DNA from 4 places in the Rahnella inusitata genome. Region 2 is predicted to be linked to each of the others. Evidence: predicted binding sites of a transcription regulator. Region 2 holds the regulator's gene; each other region holds the start of a gene.
What was found. Region 2 encodes Fur, which represses iron uptake genes when iron is present. Its sites were predicted from a motif close to ATAATAATGAGAACNACTATCAA; they were not measured.

Region 1: the regulator Fur is predicted to act here: its motif matches at 3,360-3,382, upstream of sufA (Fe-S cluster assembly scaffold SufA).
Region 3: the regulator Fur is predicted to act here: its motif matches at 1,836-1,858, upstream of entS (enterobactin transporter EntS).
Region 4: the regulator Fur is predicted to act here: its motif matches at 2,547-2,569, upstream of fhuA (ferrichrome porin FhuA).

The regions. Positions count from the first base shown of each region.
Region 1 is NZ_CP065024.1:2,210,544-2,215,389, reverse strand. It holds gene sufD (Fe-S cluster assembly protein SufD) at 1-527, opposite strand, end outside; gene sufC (Fe-S cluster assembly ATPase SufC) at 502-1,248, opposite strand; gene sufB (Fe-S cluster assembly protein SufB) at 1,369-2,892, opposite strand; gene sufA (Fe-S cluster assembly scaffold SufA) at 2,940-3,311, opposite strand; gene I2123_RS10390 (hypothetical protein) at 3,767-4,171, shown strand; gene I2123_RS10385 (hotdog fold thioesterase) at 4,279-4,698, opposite strand; gene ydiJ (D-2-hydroxyglutarate dehydrogenase YdiJ) at 4,715-4,846, opposite strand, start outside.
Region 2 is NZ_CP065024.1:3,743,939-3,748,784, forward strand. It holds gene I2123_RS17570 (methyl-accepting chemotaxis protein) at 1-974, opposite strand, end outside; gene fldA (flavodoxin FldA) at 1,394-1,921, shown strand; gene fur (ferric iron uptake transcriptional regulator) at 2,236-2,691, shown strand; gene chiQ (ChiQ/YbfN family lipoprotein) at 2,997-3,338, opposite strand; gene chiP (chitoporin ChiP) at 3,352-4,815, opposite strand.
Region 3 is NZ_CP065025.1:388,344-393,189, forward strand. It holds gene fepB (Fe2+-enterobactin ABC transporter substrate-binding protein) at 1-491, shown strand, start outside; gene entS (enterobactin transporter EntS) at 478-1,746, opposite strand; gene fepD (Fe(3+)-siderophore ABC transporter permease) at 1,981-2,955, shown strand; gene fepG (iron-enterobactin ABC transporter permease) at 3,018-3,986, shown strand; gene I2123_RS23600 (ATP-binding cassette domain-containing protein) at 3,986-4,801, shown strand; gene I2123_RS23605 (enterobactin synthase subunit F) at 4,806-4,846, opposite strand, start outside.
Region 4 is NZ_CP065024.1:4,246,674-4,251,519, forward strand. It holds gene fhuA (ferrichrome porin FhuA) at 91-2,304, opposite strand; gene mrcB (bifunctional glycosyl transferase/transpeptidase) at 2,604-4,846, opposite strand, start outside.

The sequences.
Region 1 (4,846 bases), 1.5 Mb from region 2:
TCACGTGACTGATCACGACCGCTGCTGATGTGTAACAGATACAGCGGTTTCTCAGCCTGTTTACCCGCAGGTAAACGCACAGATAGTGGATCCTGCGCCAGACTTTCAGTCAGATGCAAAAACACTTCAGACTGAATCGGATCAGGCAGCGTTTGCTGCGCCGCCGGGTTCAGTTTTTGGATCTCAAACGCGCCCGTTTCAGTATCACTCAGGCTCGCATCGAAGCGGCCATCGACGAATACCAGACGGTAGCAATCCAAAGGCAATGCCAGCGATTTCACGGTTTCAGCCGTTACCGCCTGCTGCTGAGGAGCAAAAAACTGATTGCCCAACAGGGATGAGACCGGCGTATATTTCCAGTCTTCCAGTTTGGCATGCGGAAAACCGAGGCGCAGCACTTGTTGCCAGTGTGCATGTGCGTGAGCAGATTGTTCACCACCGCGGCCTTCAAAAAGACGGTAAAGCTGCTGCATGGCATGTGAACTGCCCGCCGCAGGTACATTACTCTTCGTCGGTAAGCCAGCCATAACCCTGCTCCTCTAACTGTTTAACCAGGCTGAAATCGCCAGATTTTACAATACGTCCCTGATACAGCACGTGCACATAATCAGGCTTGATGTAGTCGAGGATGCGTTGGTAGTGGGTGACAATCACGAATGAACGTTGGCCATCGCGCAGCGCATTAACGCCGTTAGACACAATCTTCAGCGCATCGATGTCCAGACCGGAGTCGGTTTCATCAAGAATGCACAGGCTTGGCTCAAGCGCTGCCATTTGCAGAATATCGTTACGCTTTTTTTCACCGCCGGAGAAACCGACGTTGACGGAACGGGTCAGCAGATCCGCAGGCATTTTCAGCATGGCAATCTTCTCTTCAATGAAATCCGCGAAGTCAAAGCGGTCCATCGGCGGCAGATTACGGTATTTACGCACTGCGTTAACTGAAGTTTGGAGGAAGAAATGGTTGGTCACACCCGGGATTTCTACCGGGTATTGGAACGCCATGAACACACCTTCACCCGCGCGGTCTTCCGGCGCAAGATCCAGCAAATCTTTACCATTGAACATTACGGAACCCTCGGTCACTTCGTAATCTTCACGGCCAGCCAGCGTCGCGGAGAGTGTACTTTTACCTGAGCCGTTCGGGCCCATGATGGCGTGTACTTCTCCCGGTTTGATCTCCAGATCAAGTCCCTTAAGAATTTCCTTTTCTTCGACACGGACCTTCAAATTCTTGATGCTTAACATACGTATCCTTGAGTTTGCGCCTGCGCGCTCATAATTCTGATTATGCTTTGACTGTGCTGAACTCAAACCTGTTCGTCGCCGCGTCACACCACGTAGCAACGACAGGAAAAGACGCCGGAATTACCCGACGCTGTGTTCAAGGCTGATCGCCAGCAGTTTCTGTGCTTCGACAGCAAACTCCAGCGGCAGCTCGGAAAAGACATCTTTACAGAAACCGTTAACAATCATGGAAATCGCGTCATCTTCGCTGATACCACGTTGCAGGCAATAGAATAGCTGGTCATCACCGATTTTAGACGTCGTGGCTTCATGCTCCAGTTGCGCGGTGTTATTGCGCACTTCGACATACGGGAAGGTATGCGCGGCGCTGTCCGGACCGATCAGCATGGAGTCACACTGGGTAAAGTTACGGGCATTTTCAGCACCCGGCAGAATCTTCACCAGACCACGATAGCTATTCTGGCTGTGACCTGCGGAGATACCCTTAGAGATGATCGTCGATTTGGTATTTTTACCAATGTGAATCATCTTGGTCCCGGTGTCTGCCTGCTGCTTGCCACTGGTCAGCGCAACGGAGAAGAATTCGCCAATCGAGTTATCGCCTTTAAGGATAACGCTTGGGTATTTCCAGGTGATCGCAGAGCCAGTTTCAGACTGCGTCCAGGACATCTTCGACCCTGCGCCTTCGCACAATGCACGTTTGGTCACGAAGTTGAGGATCCCGCCGCTGCTGTCTTTGCTGCCGGAGAACCAGTTCTGCACGGTGGAGTATTTCACTTCAGCGTCTTTATGCAGAATGACTTCGACGACGGCGGCGTGCAGCTGATAGGTATCACGCACCGGTGCTGAACAACCTTCGATGTAGCTGACGTAGCTACCTTCGTCGGCAATCAGGATAGTACGTTCGAACTGACCGGTTTTGGCCGCGTTGATACGAAAATAGGTCGACAGCTCCATCGGACAGCGCACGCCTTTTGGAACGTAAACAAAGGTGCCGTCGGAGGCGACCGCAGCGTTCAGCGCAGCAAAGAAGTTATCCTGCGCGGGCACAACGGTACCGAGGTATTTGCGAACCAGATCCGGATATTCGTGAATGGCTTCGCCGAATGAGCAGAAAATGACGCCGGATTCCGCCAGCTTCTCACGGTACGTCGTGGAAACAGAAACGGAGTCGAAAATTGCATCGACGGCCACTTCTTTCCCTTCACGTACCGGAACACCCAACTGCTCAAAGGCTTTTTCCACTTCGCTGGTCAGGTAATTTTTACCATCAAGCGCCGGAATGCCGTGAGAATCTGCGGGTGGCTGTTGCGTAGCACCTGGCTGAGAACCACAGGTATCATCACAGCTGCCACAAGATGGCGCGGAATAATAGCTATAATCCTGATAATCGAGAGGCGTGTAATACGCTTTCAACCAGTGCGGCTCTTCCATTTTCAGCCAAGCATGATAAGCCTGCAGACGGAACTCCAGCATCCACTCAGGTTCGTTGCGTTTCGCGGAGATCGCGCGAACCACATCTTCGTTGATGCCTGATGCTAGTTCATCGGTTGCCAGCTGGGTAAAGAACCCTTCTTTATAATTCGTTCCCTCGCCGACCCAAGACTGCACATCGTCTGGAATTTCTACGTTGCTTCGTGACATGTTGGTTACATCGCTTTGTTTACAATAATCTTAAAAACGGCCGGTGCTTACAGGCCGAAACTTTCGCCACACCCGCAGGCATGCTGAGCTTTAGGATTATTGAATTTAAATATCTGATTCAGCCCTTCGCGGACGAAATCCACCTCGGTTCCGTCGATGAAAGGCATCGCCTTCAGCGGAACAAACAGCAAAGCGCCGTCATGCTCAAACACCAGGTCATCGCTGGCCGGTTGTTTGGTTAAATCCAGAACGTAGCCAAAGCCAGCGCAGCCCGATTGTTTCACCGAGAGCTGAAGACCTTTGACTTCTGGATCCTGGGTCATCAGGGTTTTCACCTGTTTCGCCGCAGCATCAGTCAGGATCACGCCTTGCCAAACGTTGTCGTCTAAAGAGAACGAGCCGACAGTTTCAGTTTGCATCTGTCTTACCTCATAGTTTTACGGTCATAGACAAGACCTATTGTCTCTATTCTAGTGATAACATTTATCACTTCAACCTCTTGTTTTAAGAGGGTATAGCGATGACCCACGAGGAACGCCACTCAATGTGCATCGGCTTTGGGTCTGGTTGCCAGCGGGTCTTGAACACCGCAACCATCAACTGATTGAATAAGTTGTCAATTTTTTGTTAAAAAACGCAAAATTAACCTTATAAAGATCATGGTTTAATAGCTTTCATTAGGTCTATTATAAAACATTCATCGGAAATGCCTATTTATGAATTCACCCTAAACGCAATAATAAGGCTCTTTTTGTTTACTCATTTTCGCGGAAAAATGAAAAAACCGATGAAAACGTTGATCCGGTTATTTTTTGACAATATGATGTTCGTTCTTTGATAATGATTATCATTAAGATAAACCGGAATACTGAGAATGGCTCAATCGGTAAATGCGTGGTTGCAGAGTAAGATCGACGAATACAAATCCAGTGTCCGCGATGCCACCGTGGATTTCTATATGGCGGATGCCGCCTTACGCCGCCCTGACGCACACCTCTGCCAGCTAAAACGCCTCAACAGCATTTGTCTGGACATGGCCAATTTATGCCTGCAAAACGGGGATGATCACAGTTATCTGCATGCGTTATGCAAACTGCATAACCGCCTGATACTGGAAATAAACAGTGTCGGTCGTTGCGAACTCTTCCGTGTTCAGAGCTACCATTTTGCGCGGCATACGCTCAAACTCATTTGTCAGTATTATGCCATGATGGGCATCTGGGAAAAAGCGACAGCCTTCCAAACAGACTTTGCCAAACGCGTCCCCTATCATCTTTGATTGCGTTTCAATGCGTTAGCTGATGAATACTGCGAATAAAAAAGGCGGACAACTTTTCAGCCTGTCCGCCCCTTCTGTTTTCTACCTGCCTGACTCATTCACTCAGATCATCTATCGATAACCATCGTTGTCAGTCTGGATACACAGCAAAGCCCGCCCTGCTGATCGAAAATTTCAATCTGCCAGACCTGGCTGCGACGACCGGCGCGTAATGCACGGCATACCCCACGGACATGCCCTTCCCGCGCTGACTTCATGTGGCTGGCATTGATTTCCACGCCAACCACCGTCTGTGTACCTTCGCTGCACAGATATCCCGCCATTGAGCCCATGGTTTCAGCCAGTACAACGGATGCCCCACCGTGCAACAAACCGAAAGGCTGAGTCGTACGTTCATCCACCGGCATTGTAGCTTCAAGAAAATCCTCGCCCAGCTGGGTGAACACAATTCCTACGTGCCCGACCATGCATCCCTGACTACCTGCATTGAGCGCATCAAGGGTGGTGGTTCTTTTCCAAAATGACATCGTGCTTCCTTATGTATCAGGGAATGATTTCCAGTAAAGCCTGCAAAGGATGTCGGACTCCGTTGCCTTCAATACGTTTGACCTGACTGCGGCAGGAGTAGCCGGTCGCCAGGCAGCGCTGACGCGGCAGACGCTGTAAGGACGTGTG
Region 2 (4,846 bases):
GCGTGATGGGCGTTGTCGGCGTTGTGTTTCACCGTTGCGGTCAGTTCTTCCATGCTGGCCGCCGTTTCTTCCAGCGCCGAGGCCTGCTCTTCCGTACGCGAAGAGAGATCGTTATTACCGGCAGAAATCTCAGAAGCCCCCTGATAGATGTTGTTGGTACAGTTGCGGATGGTTTGCACCGTGTTTACCAGACTGGCCTGCATGATGTTGAGTAACGGGATCAGCTTACCGGCACAGTTTTTACCAAACTCTTCCATGTGATTTGTCAGGTCACCGCTGGCAATCAGTGCAAACTGATCGCGGATCTTATCCAGCGGTTTCACCAGCGCCATCACCAGATAACGATCGGTCAGCAGTAAAATTATCAGGCCGATAATAAATGCGGTGATCTGAATCACTTTGCTGACGTAGGTCAGGTGGTTAGATTCCGTTTGTGCCGTGCTGAAATCCACCGCAATCTGGTTGCTGACTTTTTGCATTGCCGCGCCAAAATCACGGCTCAGTGGCGGAACGGTGGCGTTCGCTAACTGATTGTACACATCGATATTTTTGCTGCTGGCAGCCTCAAACAACGGGGTGACACCCTGGGCAACGAGACTCTCCCAGCTGGCAAGCAACTCCTGAACTGCAGATTCTTCCAGGCCCGGATGTGCCGCGGCTTTAAATCCCGCCAGAGCCTGAGTCAGGCCATCGAGAGACTGTTTTGCGGTATCAAAAATTTCCGGCCCTTTGGTCGGATCGGCCTGAAGCTGTGAGACGGCTCGGCTCAAGCGGGTGACGGTGCGAAAATACTGATCATTTCCTTTGCTGATCAGCGCCATATTGTTGACGAGTTCGGAACTGTTCCTGGTGTTTTGGGTCAATGTGTTAAGCGAGTTGACGGTGTAAAGCGATACACCGGCCCACATGACGCAAAAAACGCCAAGAATGATTAATAAAGCGGTCCTGATGGTAATGTTTTTCAAAAACTGCACGATATGCCTCTCTCGAAACATGACTGTTTCTGGTCTGAGGATTGAGGGGGATGCGGAGAATCAAGACACGTAACCAGCGGACGGGTGCCTCTGGACATGTTTGAACACCTCTCCGGGCATCGATTTCTTTATTATGTTGAGATTGCTCTCGCATCATCTATCGGCTGGACGTGCTTAAACTTAAGGAGTGTGTCGGATTATTTCTTCACTTTGCTTTTAACCTCAATAACTTTGAGGTTAAAGACAGACTTTCAAAAGACACGAAGGCGATAACACTTAAAAAGTTTGGCCGATAAACTTATTCGTCAGTTAAGAAGGCGAGCGGAAGCATATTCTCCGCCCCGCAAGTTTGCTATTATCAGCGTTATTATTGCCTGCAATGCAGGGCTTATCATTGAGAACAAGAGGTTAGACATCTTATGGCCGTAGTAGGAATCTTCTTTGGATCCGATACAGGTAACACCGAAAACATCGCAAAAATGATCCAGAAACAACTGGGTAAAGATGTTGCTGAGGTGCATGACATTGCGAAGAGCAGCAAAGAGGATCTGGAAAAATTCGATATCTTGCTGATCGGTATTCCAACCTGGTATTACGGTGAAGCCCAGTGTGACTGGGATGACTTCTTCCCAAGCCTGGAAGAGATCGACTTCGAAGGTAAGCTGGTTGCGCTGTTTGGCTGTGGCGATCAGGAAGACTATGCAGAATATTTCTGTGACGCACTGGGCACCGTGCGCGACATCATTGAGCCACGCGGCGCGGTGATTGTGGGTCACTGGCCAACAGAAGGCTATCATTTCGAAGCCTCTAAAGGTCTGGCCGATGATAAACACTTCATCGGACTGGCGATTGACGAAGACCGTCAACCTGAATTAACCAATGAGCGCGTTGATGCGTGGGTTAAGCAAATTACAGAAGAATTAAGCCTTTCAGAAATTATTGGCTAAAAACCCTGTTGGCCCTGAGGATTTATTCTACAATTGAAGGGCCAAACTATTACTGAAATTAACAATTTAGCCACAACAAAATTGTTACTTTCAGTAGTATCAAGGTACACTGAGTTCATCTGTTTTTTCTATCGATCAAGTCGTTGCATTCTCTGATGTGACCGGCATTTAGTGATCTTTATTAACAGGCAATCGTTTAGGGGATCGGCACACTTCCGTTAAACGAAGGATCCTAAACGAACATTTTTGTGCCGCTGATGCCACAGGCTCCATGCCTCAACTTGATTAGCACATAGTAACAGGACTGAATCCGCATGACTGACAACAACACCGCACTGAAGAAAGCCGGCTTAAAAGTCACGCTTCCGCGCCTTAAAATCCTGGAAGTGCTGCAAGCGCCGGAAGGTCATCACGTGAGTGCGGAAGATCTGTACAAACAACTGATTGATATGGGTGAAGAGATTGGTCTGGCGACGGTTTACCGTGTTCTGAACCAGTTTGATGACGCCGGTATCGTAACGCGTCATAACTTCGAAGGCGGCAAATCCGTATTCGAACTGACCCAGCAACATCACCATGACCACCTGATCTGCTTAGATTGTGGCCGCGTGATTGAATTCCGCGACGAATATATCGAAGGTCGTCAGCGTGAAATCGCTAAGAAACATGGCATCAAACTGACCAACCACAGCCTGTACTTGTACGGCCACTGTGAAGCAGGCGATTGCCGCGAAGATGATTCTTTGCACAATGATAAACCCGCGCAGTAATCTGCCCGGTTCGGTGAAGTTGCCGTCAACGTAAAGCCTTAACTAACCGCTGAAAAGCGGTTTTTTTTTGGCCTGAGCGCTGAACATCAGATATAAAAAACCCCGGAGAACCGGGGTTTCGTTTTTTTTTAGCCTCATGCGGTTTCGCTTAAAGCTTATCGGTGACCGGCTCTGCGCGGCGAAAGCCTGCCCCCTCGGCAGAGGCTGAGCTTATCCAGACATCACCGGTAATTTGCGGTTTTGGCGTATCATCATAATGATGCCAGTGCGTTGAGTCTGAATTTTTTCCATCTCCAACCTCATCCTTAATTCGTTGGTTTAGGAGAATTATTCGCTCTGATTTCCTGCCAGATTTTGCCGCAGTCGTCGGCGTAAGCCTGGCCGTCCCCGGTTTTACGCGCGGTAAGGCAGCGCTGGTAATCCACCACCCGCACTGTTTCCTGTTCGGCAAATTGCTTGTGCGCTTTTTCCTGTTTCAGGACGTCAAGAACCGTCTGGCACGAGGCTATTTTGTCTGGCGATCCTTCCGCCTTGTTGATACAGACGCTGTAGGCCTCACGCAATTTGGTGTCTTCTTTTTGCGCCGTTGTCGGAGCACAGCCTGCAAGGAAAACGCAAGTAACAACGATCATCAGTAATTTATTCATCGACATGGCGACCTCAGAAAATAGTGAATGGAGCGATAACGATGAATTTGACGTCTTTTTCATCCTGGAAGATGTTGCCGTAACCACCGCCCCAGCTCGGGATATCCGAATGGTTGTCGTACTGGGTGTAATGCAGTTTGAACAGCGTGCCTTTGGCGCGGCCTTCCTGAATGGTGTACAGCGCGTCCAGACTCCAGGCGCTCTCTTTCAGGCGCTGGCTCTGGTCATAAGCCGCATTGGTGCTAGGCTTGGCGTCCCATGCATAAACGTAAGAACCGCCCACCGCGAAGCCCGGCAGATCCCATTTCGCCAGATCGTATAACACCCCGGCATAGACCGCTTTTTCACCGTTGGCGTTGAAGTCAGAACGGTTATCCCACCACACGTCAAGACGACCGTTAGATGAGGAATAAGTCGGTGTCATACGCTGCAGGAAATACCCCTGATTCCCTTCTGCCTTGACCATCGTCCCTTCAAGACGCCAGTTGAACTGGCCTGTGGTGTAGCCGAATGTCAGCGCCTGCAACCAGGCGAGACCGTCATACAAACTGTTCGGATCGTTCTTGTCGCTGATGCGGTCTTCCGCACCGTAGAACTGGTAGCTGGTGGTCAGCGGATTGCCCAGCAGATCGGCCTTATAGGACGCTTTGGCAAAGTACTGATCGACGTAGCTTTCCGCTTCGCCATAGGCCGCTTCGAGGACGAAATCATTTTTAAAATCATATTTCGCGCCGAGGGAATGAATGTAGGAGACACCGGTTTTCTTGTCATTCTGGCGGAAATCATCCATTTCCAGATGCCACGGCGATTTGTATTCGTCCGCCCACATGTAAGAGAAACTCAGCTCGCCCGGTTCGCCGAAATCATGTTTATAACCGGCTTCCGCGCCGCGATAGGTGCCCGGCATGAAGCTCCAGTGCGGAGCGATCAGCGTCTGCCCGGTAGGCTGGATGTAACCCGCATGTCCCCAGAAACCGCCATATTTAAATTTACCCGCGGCTTTGTACAGGCTGACCCCGCCCTTATCGCCGGAGTAATCTTCGTCGTAGGCGTGGTTTTTGGAAGAGAACGCGATTTCGTTCGGGTGGCCGCTGTCGCTGGCTTCAGCCAGCTCAATCGCAGTAAAAGCTGCGACGTCGATACCGAACATATCCCACGCATAACCGGAGGAGAAATCCAGATTCAGGTTGGCGGTGGAGTGAGAAAGGTTAGTGGCATATTTATCGTAATCAGGGTTGTTGACCGTAACTTTCGAGCCATCAGGTCGGGTTTCTTCTTTAGTCTTATTCAGATCTTTGCGATCACGCTCGCGCTGCCAGTAATAAACTCCGCCAGTCAGCGTGGAATCATCAATAAAGCCTTCCGCTCTGACTTCCTGAGAAAAAGTCATTCCGCCACCCAGTAAGGTGCCAGCCAGAGTGTACATCACAGGTTTCAGATAAGCCGATCCCCTGCCCCGGTTAAGGTGCTTGTGCATAGAAATTCCTCATTTTGACTAAAAAAGATGG
Region 3 (4,846 bases), on a different contig from region 2:
TGGGCGTAGCCACCGGTCATGAAGCGCAGGCCGCCGCCGTGGTGAAGCAGTTTGATGAGCGGGTTAAACAGCTGAAAACACAGCTGACATTGCCCGCCCAGCCGGTCTCCGCGATGGTCTATCGCCCCGATGGCAAGGCCGCCAATTTGTGGACATCCGCTTCCCCGCAGGGACAGTTGCTGCATGAACTCGGGTTTACGCTGGCCACAGTGCCGGACAATTTTCACGGCAGCCAGAGTCAGGGCGTGCGAAAAGATATCGTGCAGCTGTCAGGGGAAAACATGGCAGAAGGCCTGAACGGCAACACCCTGATGCTGTTTTCGGGCGACGACGGCGATACGCAGCGGCTGATGGAAAACCACTTCCTGGCCCATCTTCCGGCGGTTCAGCATAAACAAGTTTATGCACTGGGTAATGACACCTTCCGGCTGGATTATTACAGCGCCAGCAACCTGCTGACGCGGCTGGACACGCTGTTTACTTCTCACTGACCGCAGCGGCGGGCGCAGGCTGAGCCTGTTGCCCGCCCGTCACGGTATGCCGTAACGCCCGCATCGCAAATGCCAGCACCACACCCAGCAACGCCGCCGTGAAACCGAAACTCGCCGAAGTGATGGCCGGTAACATCACCGATCCCATCGCTCCCAGCAGCAGCGCGCCGAGCGCATCCCCCGTCACGTTCTGCGCCGTCCACAGGCCGTTAATCCTGCCGAGGAAATCATCCGGCGTGAGACTTTGGATCAGGGCATATTGCAGTAACGCATTGATGGCGCTGAGATAACCGAAGATAACCAAAAAGGCTAATCCGAGGCCGAACCACGGCATCAGGCTGAACAGGCCGACGGCCACGAATGCGCCGATGGCGGTCATCAGCAGCAGCCAGCCAGGCCGGGCAACATTCGCCACCCGTCCGCTGGTCAGCGCACCGACTGCCGCCCCGAGCGGTACGGCGGCGTACATCAGCCCAAGTTCTGAGGCGCTGACCTGCCACATTCCGGACAGCGCCGGATACAGCACCCGCACCGCACTTGCCATCGTCAGCAGCGCGCCGACCAGCGCTACCATGCCGATCACCCGGTTTTGCAGCAGGAAAGCGAAACCGGAAATCAGCGCCCGCAGCGGATGTTCACGCTTTTGCACCGGCGGCGCCAGCTGCGGTAAACGCAGCAGCGGAATGAGCGTCAGACCGGTTCCGAGCGCCGCCAGACCATAGTTCCACGCCACACCTCCGCTGGCGATCACCAGCCCGCCGATAGCCGGTGAAAGAATCGAGCCGAAGCGTACGGTGAGCATACTGATCGCCCCGGCCTGCACCAGATTTTCCCTTCCGACAATCGCGGGCGTCGCCGCCAGCAGCGCCGTGACGCCAACGGCACCGAAGAAACCGTCCCACACCGCCAGCAGGTAGATAAGCGTCAGCGAAGGAACCGGCAGCGCCGCGTTGATGCACAACCCGACAAATCCCAGCCCGCAAGTGCTGCGCGCAAACAGGATCAGGCGGCGCCGCTCGTAACGGTCAGCCATCACACCGCCCATCAGCAAGCCGATAAACATGCCGCTTCCGGCCAGCGTGACAGACAGCCCGACCAGCAAGGTCGAACCGGTCATGGACTGAATCTGGACCGGCACGGCGATGCTGAGCAGGCCGAGTGCCAGAATAGAAATAAAGCGCGCGCAGAAGACGGCGCGAAATGTGGCGTGCGTTTTCAGCAGGGAAAAATCGAGTAAAATCGAGGGCTTGTTCATTATCAATGCGTCACATAGGGGTAAAAGGCACAGTCAATGTAGTGCTATTGCGGGATAACTCATGCTACCATAGCCAAACGCAATAGATAATGATAATAAATATCATTAAGATTAACTTTGGTGCTTTTACTCATCATGTCACGGTCTCTTACTGAACCCTCGGCCCCCTATTCCTCCCCGGAAAACTCACGGCAACCGATGCGCTCGCAGGCATTACTGCGTCGGATGCTTTTCATGCTGCTGGCAATTGTCCTGCTGGCCATCGTGATTTTATTAAGTCTGCTGATTGGCGCGAAATCTGTTCCGCTGCATACGGTGATCGCAGCATTACAGGGCCAATGTACCCTGCTGCCCGACTGCGTGATCATCCGCGATGCGCGCCTGCCCCGCACGCTGGCCGGGTTGCTGGCGGGCGTGGCACTCGGTCTTTCCGGCGCGCTGATGCAAATTCTGACCCGCAATCCGCTGGCCGATCCTGGCATTCTGGGCGTCAATGCCGGTGCAGGTTTTGCCGTGGTGGTGGGTATGACCTTTTTTGGTGCGACCGACGTCAGCCAGTATTTGTGGTTTGCGTTTGCCGGTGCGCTGGCAGCGACGCTGATAGTAGCGCTGATCGGTGCGGTGGGCGGCGGAAAAGTCAGCCCGATCCGCCTGACGCTGGCTGGCGTGGCACTCGGCGCAGTGCTGGAAGGTTTTTCGTCCGGCCTTTCTTTGCTTAATCCGCTGGTGTTTGATCAGTTGCGTTTCTGGCAGGCCGGTTCGCTGGATATTCGCAGTATGGCGGTGATCCGTGTCGTGACGCTGCCTGTCGTTAGCGGCGCTGTTCTCGCTTTACTGATGACCCGCGCGCTCAATAACCTGAGCATGGGCAGCGATCTCGCCACCGCACTTGGCACCCGCATTGTGCCCACCCAGCTTTGCGGTCTGCTGGCCGTGACCTTGTTGTGCGGCAGCGCCACGGCGGCGGTTGGGCCGATTGCCTTTGTCGGACTGATTATGCCGCACATCGCCCGACATCTGGCCGGAACGGATCCGCGCTGGATATTGCCGTGGACGCTGGTGCTGACGCCTGTTTTGCTGCTGACGGCGGACATCGCGGGGAGGCTGCTGGTGCCGGGTGAACTGCGTGTTTCCATCGTGACGGCATTTATCGGCGCACCGGTGCTGATTCTTCTGGTGCGAAACCGCCACCTGATGAAGCGGAGCTGAAGATGACGACAATCACCGCTGTTATGACCCGTTCACGCCATTTAGTGTTCTTTTCGCGACAAATGCTGACTGTCATTTTGCTGATCATCCTGTGCGCCGCTCTGGCCATTTACGGTCTGGGCAGCGGTACCCTGTCGCTCACGCCTTTACAGGTGATCGACGCCCTGCGCGGAGAAGGGCCACATAACCTGATGGTAATCGTCATGCAGTGGCGGCTGCCGCGTGTGGCGATGGCGCTGATTTTAGGCGCAGCGCTGGCGGCCAGCGGCGCGATTTTCCAGTCGCTGATGCGCAATCCACTCGGCAGCCCTGATGTCATTGGCTTCAATACCGGTGCCTACAGCGGCGTACTGGTCGCGATCGTGCTGTTTAACAGCGCGATTGCCGGTATTACCGTTGGGGCAATGGCGGGCGGATTGCTGACGGCGCTGGTGGTTTATCTGCTGGCGTGGCGCAACGGCGTTGAAACCTTCCGCCTGATTATTGTCGGTATTGCCGTACGCGCACTGCTGGTCGCGGGCAATACCTGGCTGGTGATTTCGGCCTCTCTGGAATCGGCGCTGACCGCCGGATTATGGAGCGCCGGATCGCTCAACGGCATCACCTGGGCCAAAAGTCTGCCCGTATTGGGGCTGATTATTCTGGCGTGGGCGCTGGCGGCGCTGCTTTCACGACGAATGCATTTGCTGGAAATGGGCGACGATATGGCGCGTGCGCTCGGCGTGCCGGTAGAGCGCACGCGGCTGTGGCTCATGCTGGCGGGTGTCGGACTGACGGCCGCCGCTACCGCCGTCGCCGGTCCCATTTCCTTTATCGCGCTGGTGGCCCCGCAGATTGCCCGCCGGTTGTGTCCCAATCAGTCACAGCCGCTGCTGATTGCGGGGCTGACCGGCGCACTGCTGTTGCTGGCGGCCGACGTCGCCACCCAGCGACTTTTCCTTCCTTATCAATTGCCGGTCGGGGTATTGACCGTGAGCCTCGGCGGTATTTACCTGATTGGCTTATTAATTCGTGAGTCACGCAAAAAATGATGAACACAGACCGCCCGAACGCTCCGTTGCAGGGTGAAAACCTGACCCTGAGCTATGACAAGAAAGTGGTGATCAGGGAACTGAATATCGTTATTCCACACGGCGAACTGACGGTGATTATTGGCCCGAACGCCTGCGGGAAATCTACGCTGCTGCGCACGCTCAGCCGCCTGACTGCGCCACAAACCGGCAGCGTGCTGCTGAACGGACGGCAGATCAGCGACTACGCCACAAAAGAAGTGGCTCGTGAGCTCGGTCTGCTGCCGCAAAGTTCGCTCGCGCCTGGTGATATTCTGGTGGAGGATTTAGTGGGCCGTGGTCGTTATCCCCATCAGCGCCTGTTCAGCCGCTGGAGTGACGCCGACCGGCTGGCGGTGAGCGAGGCGATGCAGGCGACCGGCATCAGTGAACTGGCCGACCGCCCGGTGGATACCCTTTCCGGCGGGCAGCGTCAGCGGGTGTGGATTGCTATGGTGCTGGCGCAACAAACGCCGTTATTGCTGCTCGATGAACCGACCACCTGGCTGGATATCACGCATCAGATTGATTTGCTGGAATTAATGCAAGATCTCAACCGCAAACTTGGCCGCACGCTGGTAGTCGTTCTGCACGATCTTAATCACGCCTGCCGTTATGCCACGCATCTGATTGCCATGCGCGACGGCAAAATTGTCGCCGAAGGTGCGCCATCAGAGATTGTCACCACTGCGCTGATTGAAGAGGTCTTTGGCCTGCGCTGCATGATAATCGACGATCCGGTTTCTCATACGCCGCTGGTGGTGCCGCTGGGAAGAGCGTCTTCGCCAGCGGCCTGAAACACTATCCGGCTAAGGTTCTTAAGAGGCGGTTGAGCAAAGGTC
Region 4 (4,846 bases), 500 kb from region 2:
TTCGTTTACATCCGGATTTGACGATGAGTTGAATAGGAAACGGGCACGACCAGCGTGCCCGGATTTCACAGCGTTAATGCAAACTAACTATTAAAATCTGAATGTTGCTGTGGCGACCACCTGACGCTCCGCGCCCCAGTAGCAGGCATAATCGCGGTAGCAGCTTGCCACGTATTCGCGATCCAGCAGGTTATTGACGTTCACGCCAACGGAAGAGCCCGGCAGACCAAAGCGCGCGAGATCGTATTTGATCGTCGCATCCACCAGCGTGTAACCGGCAACGTTAAAGGCTTCGTTAGTCTTGTCGCCCGTGGTGTAGAAGCTGGAGGTTGAACCGAAGTAACGCACACCGGAACCGACGGTCAGGCCGCTCAGTGCGGTTTCGTGGAAGGTGTAATCCGCCCACAGTGTGGCCATATTCGCCGGTACTTCAGCAGGACGTTTGCCTTCATAAGCAAGATCGTGCGTGTACTTCGCATCGGTATAGGTGTAAGACGCCGTCATGTTGATGTTGGCGTTGAGTGCGGCTTTCGCTTCCAGTTCCAGACCACGGGAACGAATTTCACCTGACTGAACGCTGAAGGTATTCGTCTGATCGGTAGGATCATTGGTCAGGTTTTTGGTTTTCGTCAGCTGATATACGGCTGCCGTCAGACTGATCGGACGATCGTTCGGAATGTATTTCACACCCGCTTCGTACTGTTTACCGATTGATGGATCAAACGGCTTTCCATCCTTGTTAGAACCGGCTGTCGGTTCAAAGGATTCGCTGTAGCTGAAGTACGGGGAGATGCCGTTATCAAACAGGTAGTTCAAACCGCCGCGCCAGGTGAACTGCTGGTCATTAATTTGCGTAGCGCTGTTGCTTGAACGGGTAAACGTCGAGCTTTTGGCAAAATCATAACGACCGCCAACGGTCAGGATCCACTTGTTCCATTCCGCCTGATCCTGCGCGTACAGACCGGTTTGCTCCTGACGGTTCAGGATTTCATACGGGAAGTACAGGGAGACATTGCTGTTGCCGTACTGCGGATTGCTCATGCTCAGATTGCTGGCGGAACCATAATCGGCATCAATGTCGTTACGCATACGCATGTAATCCACGCCCATCAGCAGGGTGTGATCGACATCAGCGGTAGCAAATTTAGCCTGCGCCTGGGTATCCACGTCGAAGTTAGCCAGTTTCTCTTTTGACTGCACGTACGCGCGGCTCATCACGCCATTCCCGACATAACCAGTACCGTAAACGCCTTTGTACTGGGTATCAAGTTTGGTGTAACGCAGGTTCTGACGCACGGTCCAGGTGTCGTTAAAGCCGTGTTCGAAGCTGTAACCGACCATTTTCTGATTGCGGGACATCTTGTTGCTTTCTTCGCCTTCGTTGAAGTCGGTCGGCAACTTATGCGCTTTCCCGTTAGCGTCGTAATACGGCACCACGGTGCCCTGACGCGGTAACCAGCCGTAGAAACCGGCATCCGGCTCATTCTGGAAGTTGCTCAGGAAGGTGAAGTTGGTTTTGTCATCAGGACGCCAGGTGAAAGACGGCGCGATACCGTAGCGTTTTTCTTTCGCCATCTCCTGCTGAGTATCCTGACTGCGCGCCACGCCGGTCAGACGGTAGGAATACACGCCGTCGTCATCAATTGCATCGCTGAAATCAAAACCGGTCTGGAACAGATTGTCTGTCCCCATTTTGAACTGCACTTCTTTCAGCGGTTCAGTGGTCGGACGCTTGCTGACCATGCTGACCACGCCGCCAGGGTTGCTCTTGCCGTATAACACGGAAGACGGCCCGCGCAGCACTTCAACACGCTCAAGGAAATACGGATCCATCGACACTTCAGAGTAGTTGTCACCCTGAAGTTTGATGCCATCGAGATACTGGTTGGTGTTCACGGAAGTGAAACCACGAATAGCGATCGCATCATAAGTGGAGGAACTGCCACGGCTGGCGAAAACGCCCGGCGTGTAGCCCAGCGCTTCTTTTACGGAAGCAGGCTGTTTCATGTCCATTTCTTCACGGGTCACGACGGAAATTGACTGCGGGGTTTTCACCAGTGGCGTATCGGTTTTCGTCCCGGTTGCACTGTGTTTTGCGGCGATCGTTGCCGCAGGGCCCCACGCAGATTCCGGTGCTGCTTCAGCAGCGGCTGAACTGGTGACATTGATGGTGTCTTCTTTTGCCGGAGCGGTTGCCGCGCCTGCGTAAAGAGACGTTGAGCTCAATGCCGCCGTAATCGTTAAAGCCAGTGTGCGACGCGTAAAGACGTCTTTGGGTGAAGAAAGGGAGCGCTGGAAAGCCATTGCGTTATCTCTGGAGTGTTTATTAATGGGAATGTAAACGATAATTATTATTATGAACATCGCATAATATGCGCAATGCTTGCGCATCTGCAAGCGTATTTACCTCATACATTGGCTGAGTGAATAAAAAGTATCCCCATGTTAAATATGGGTAAAAGTGCCTATAAATTAAACGGGAATGGATGTAGCCGGTTTGAAGAGAATGTAAAACAGCGTGAGTCAATTTTGGTTAAGGATAACAAATAAAAAAGGGCACGATTTTCATCGCGCCCTTTTTAGCTTATTGAATCAGACGGTTGTTAATTCGAACCAAACATATCCTTGATCCAACCCGCCACGCCGTTGCTGTCTTTTTTCTCATCCTGAGACTGCGGCGTCTGCCCCTGAGACGGCTGCTGCTGTTGTTGCTGTTGCTGCTGCATCTGCTGCTGTTGTTGCTGCTGAACCGCACTGACGGAAGCCTGACACATCGCATCCGGTGAATCGGTCCAGACCGGGATGGAGCGCGTTGCCCCGCCACCGCTCAGCATACCTGAGCCACCGCCGCCGCAGACAAAGTTGCCGCTGCCGTCGATATTCATGGTGCTGATGCCTTCCGGCATTTGCAGATTCAGCGGCTGTGGCGTGCCGTTTTCCAGATAACGTCCGTACAGCACCAGCGCACCGGTCGAGCCCCAGAGTTTAGACGGGCCATTGTTATCACGCCCAACCCAGGTGATCGCCACCTGATTGCCATCGATACCGGCGAACCAGCTGTCACGCAGTTCGTTCGAGGTTCCGGTTTTCGCCGCCAGATGCAGTTTCGGGAACTTGTTCGCCAGCGCGCGCGAAGTCCCTTCCTGCACAACCTGTTGCATCGCATACAGCGTCAGATAGGCCGCCTGGGCCGGGATCACGCGGATCGCCTGCGGGAAGCTCTGATACAGCACGGTGCCGTCTTCGGCAATCACCGAACGCACCGCCGACAGTGGCGCTTTGTTACCGCCGCTGGCAATGGTCTGGTATTCCTGCGCCACTTCCATCGGCGTCAGCGCAATCGCACCAAGCAGCATCGACGGCGTCTGGTTGAGGGATTCTTTTGGAATGCCCAAATCAATCAGCGTTTTAGTGATGTTATCGAGGCCCACCGCCATCCCGAGGTTTACCGTCGGTACGTTCATGGAACGCGCCAGCGCATCCACCAGCAGAACCTGACCACGGAACTGATGGTCATCATTTTTCGGTGACCAGATCTGACCGTTCGCCAGTTTAAGGTTCAGCGGCTGATCGGCAAGGATCGTATTCAGGCGGTACTTGTCCGGCTGCGACAGTGCAGTCAGATAGGTCGCTGGCTTAGCCAGAGAACCGACCTGGCGACGTGCCTGCATCGCACGGTTGAAACCGGCAAACTGCGTTTCCGCGCCGCCAACCATACCGCGCACTTCGCCGGTATAACGGTCAACGATCACCATCGCGGTTTCGATATCATTCAGGCCGCTTTTCTTACGCAGTAACGGAATGCCCTCTTCGACCGCTTTTTCCGCCGCATCCTGTGAAATCGGATCCAGCGTGGTGAAGATTTTCACCCCGGACATGTCCTGCACTTTGTCACCGAGCTTGGCCTGCAGCTCCTGACGCACCATCTGCATAAACGCCGGTTGAGGTGAAATCACGCCGCCTTTCGGCTGGACGCCGAGCGGACGCGCGCTGAGCATGTCATACAGTTCCTGATCGATAACTTTCTGATCGACCAGCAAACGCAGCACCAGATTACGGCGCTGCAATGCCATGTTCGGGTTGCGCCACGGGTTGTACAGCGACGCGCCTTTCACCATGCCGACCAGCAATGCCTGCTGATCCAGACTCAGCTCGTTTACCGGACGGCCAAAGTAATACAGGCTCGCCAGCGGGAAACCACGGATCTGATCGGAGCCACTCTGGCCGAGATACACTTCGTTCAGGTACAGCTCGAGAATGCGATCCTTACTGTAATCAGCATCCAGCAGCACGGCCATGACCGCTTCGCGCGCTTTACGGCTCAGGGAACGTTCGTTGGTCAGGAACAGGTTTTTCACCAGCTGCTGCGTCAGCGTCGACCCCCCCTGTACCGCATGACCGGCAGTCAGGTTCGCCAGCACCGCACGGCCAATGGAGTAAAAGTTGATCCCATCGTGTTCATAGAAATGGCGGTCTTCGGTCGCCAGCAGCGTATCCACCAGCAAGTCCGGGAACCCGGCGCGCGGCACGAACAGACGCTGTTCGCCGTTGGCGTTGGATGCCTGCAACATGGTGATCAGACGCGGATCGAGGCGGAACAGCCCGAAATCACGCTGGTTATCCAGGTTTTTAATTTCTGACAGGCTGTTACCGTCAAACATCAGACGAGCGTTCACCTGCCCTTCTTTGCCTTCCGGGAAATCAAACGGACGGCGCAACATATCGATGTAGTTGGCATGAACCGTAAATTCGCCGGGACGGGTGATGCGCGTCACTTCGCGATACTGCGTGCCTTCCAGCAGGCCGACCATTTCGGCCTTGCTGATCGCCATATCGGGCTCAAGAT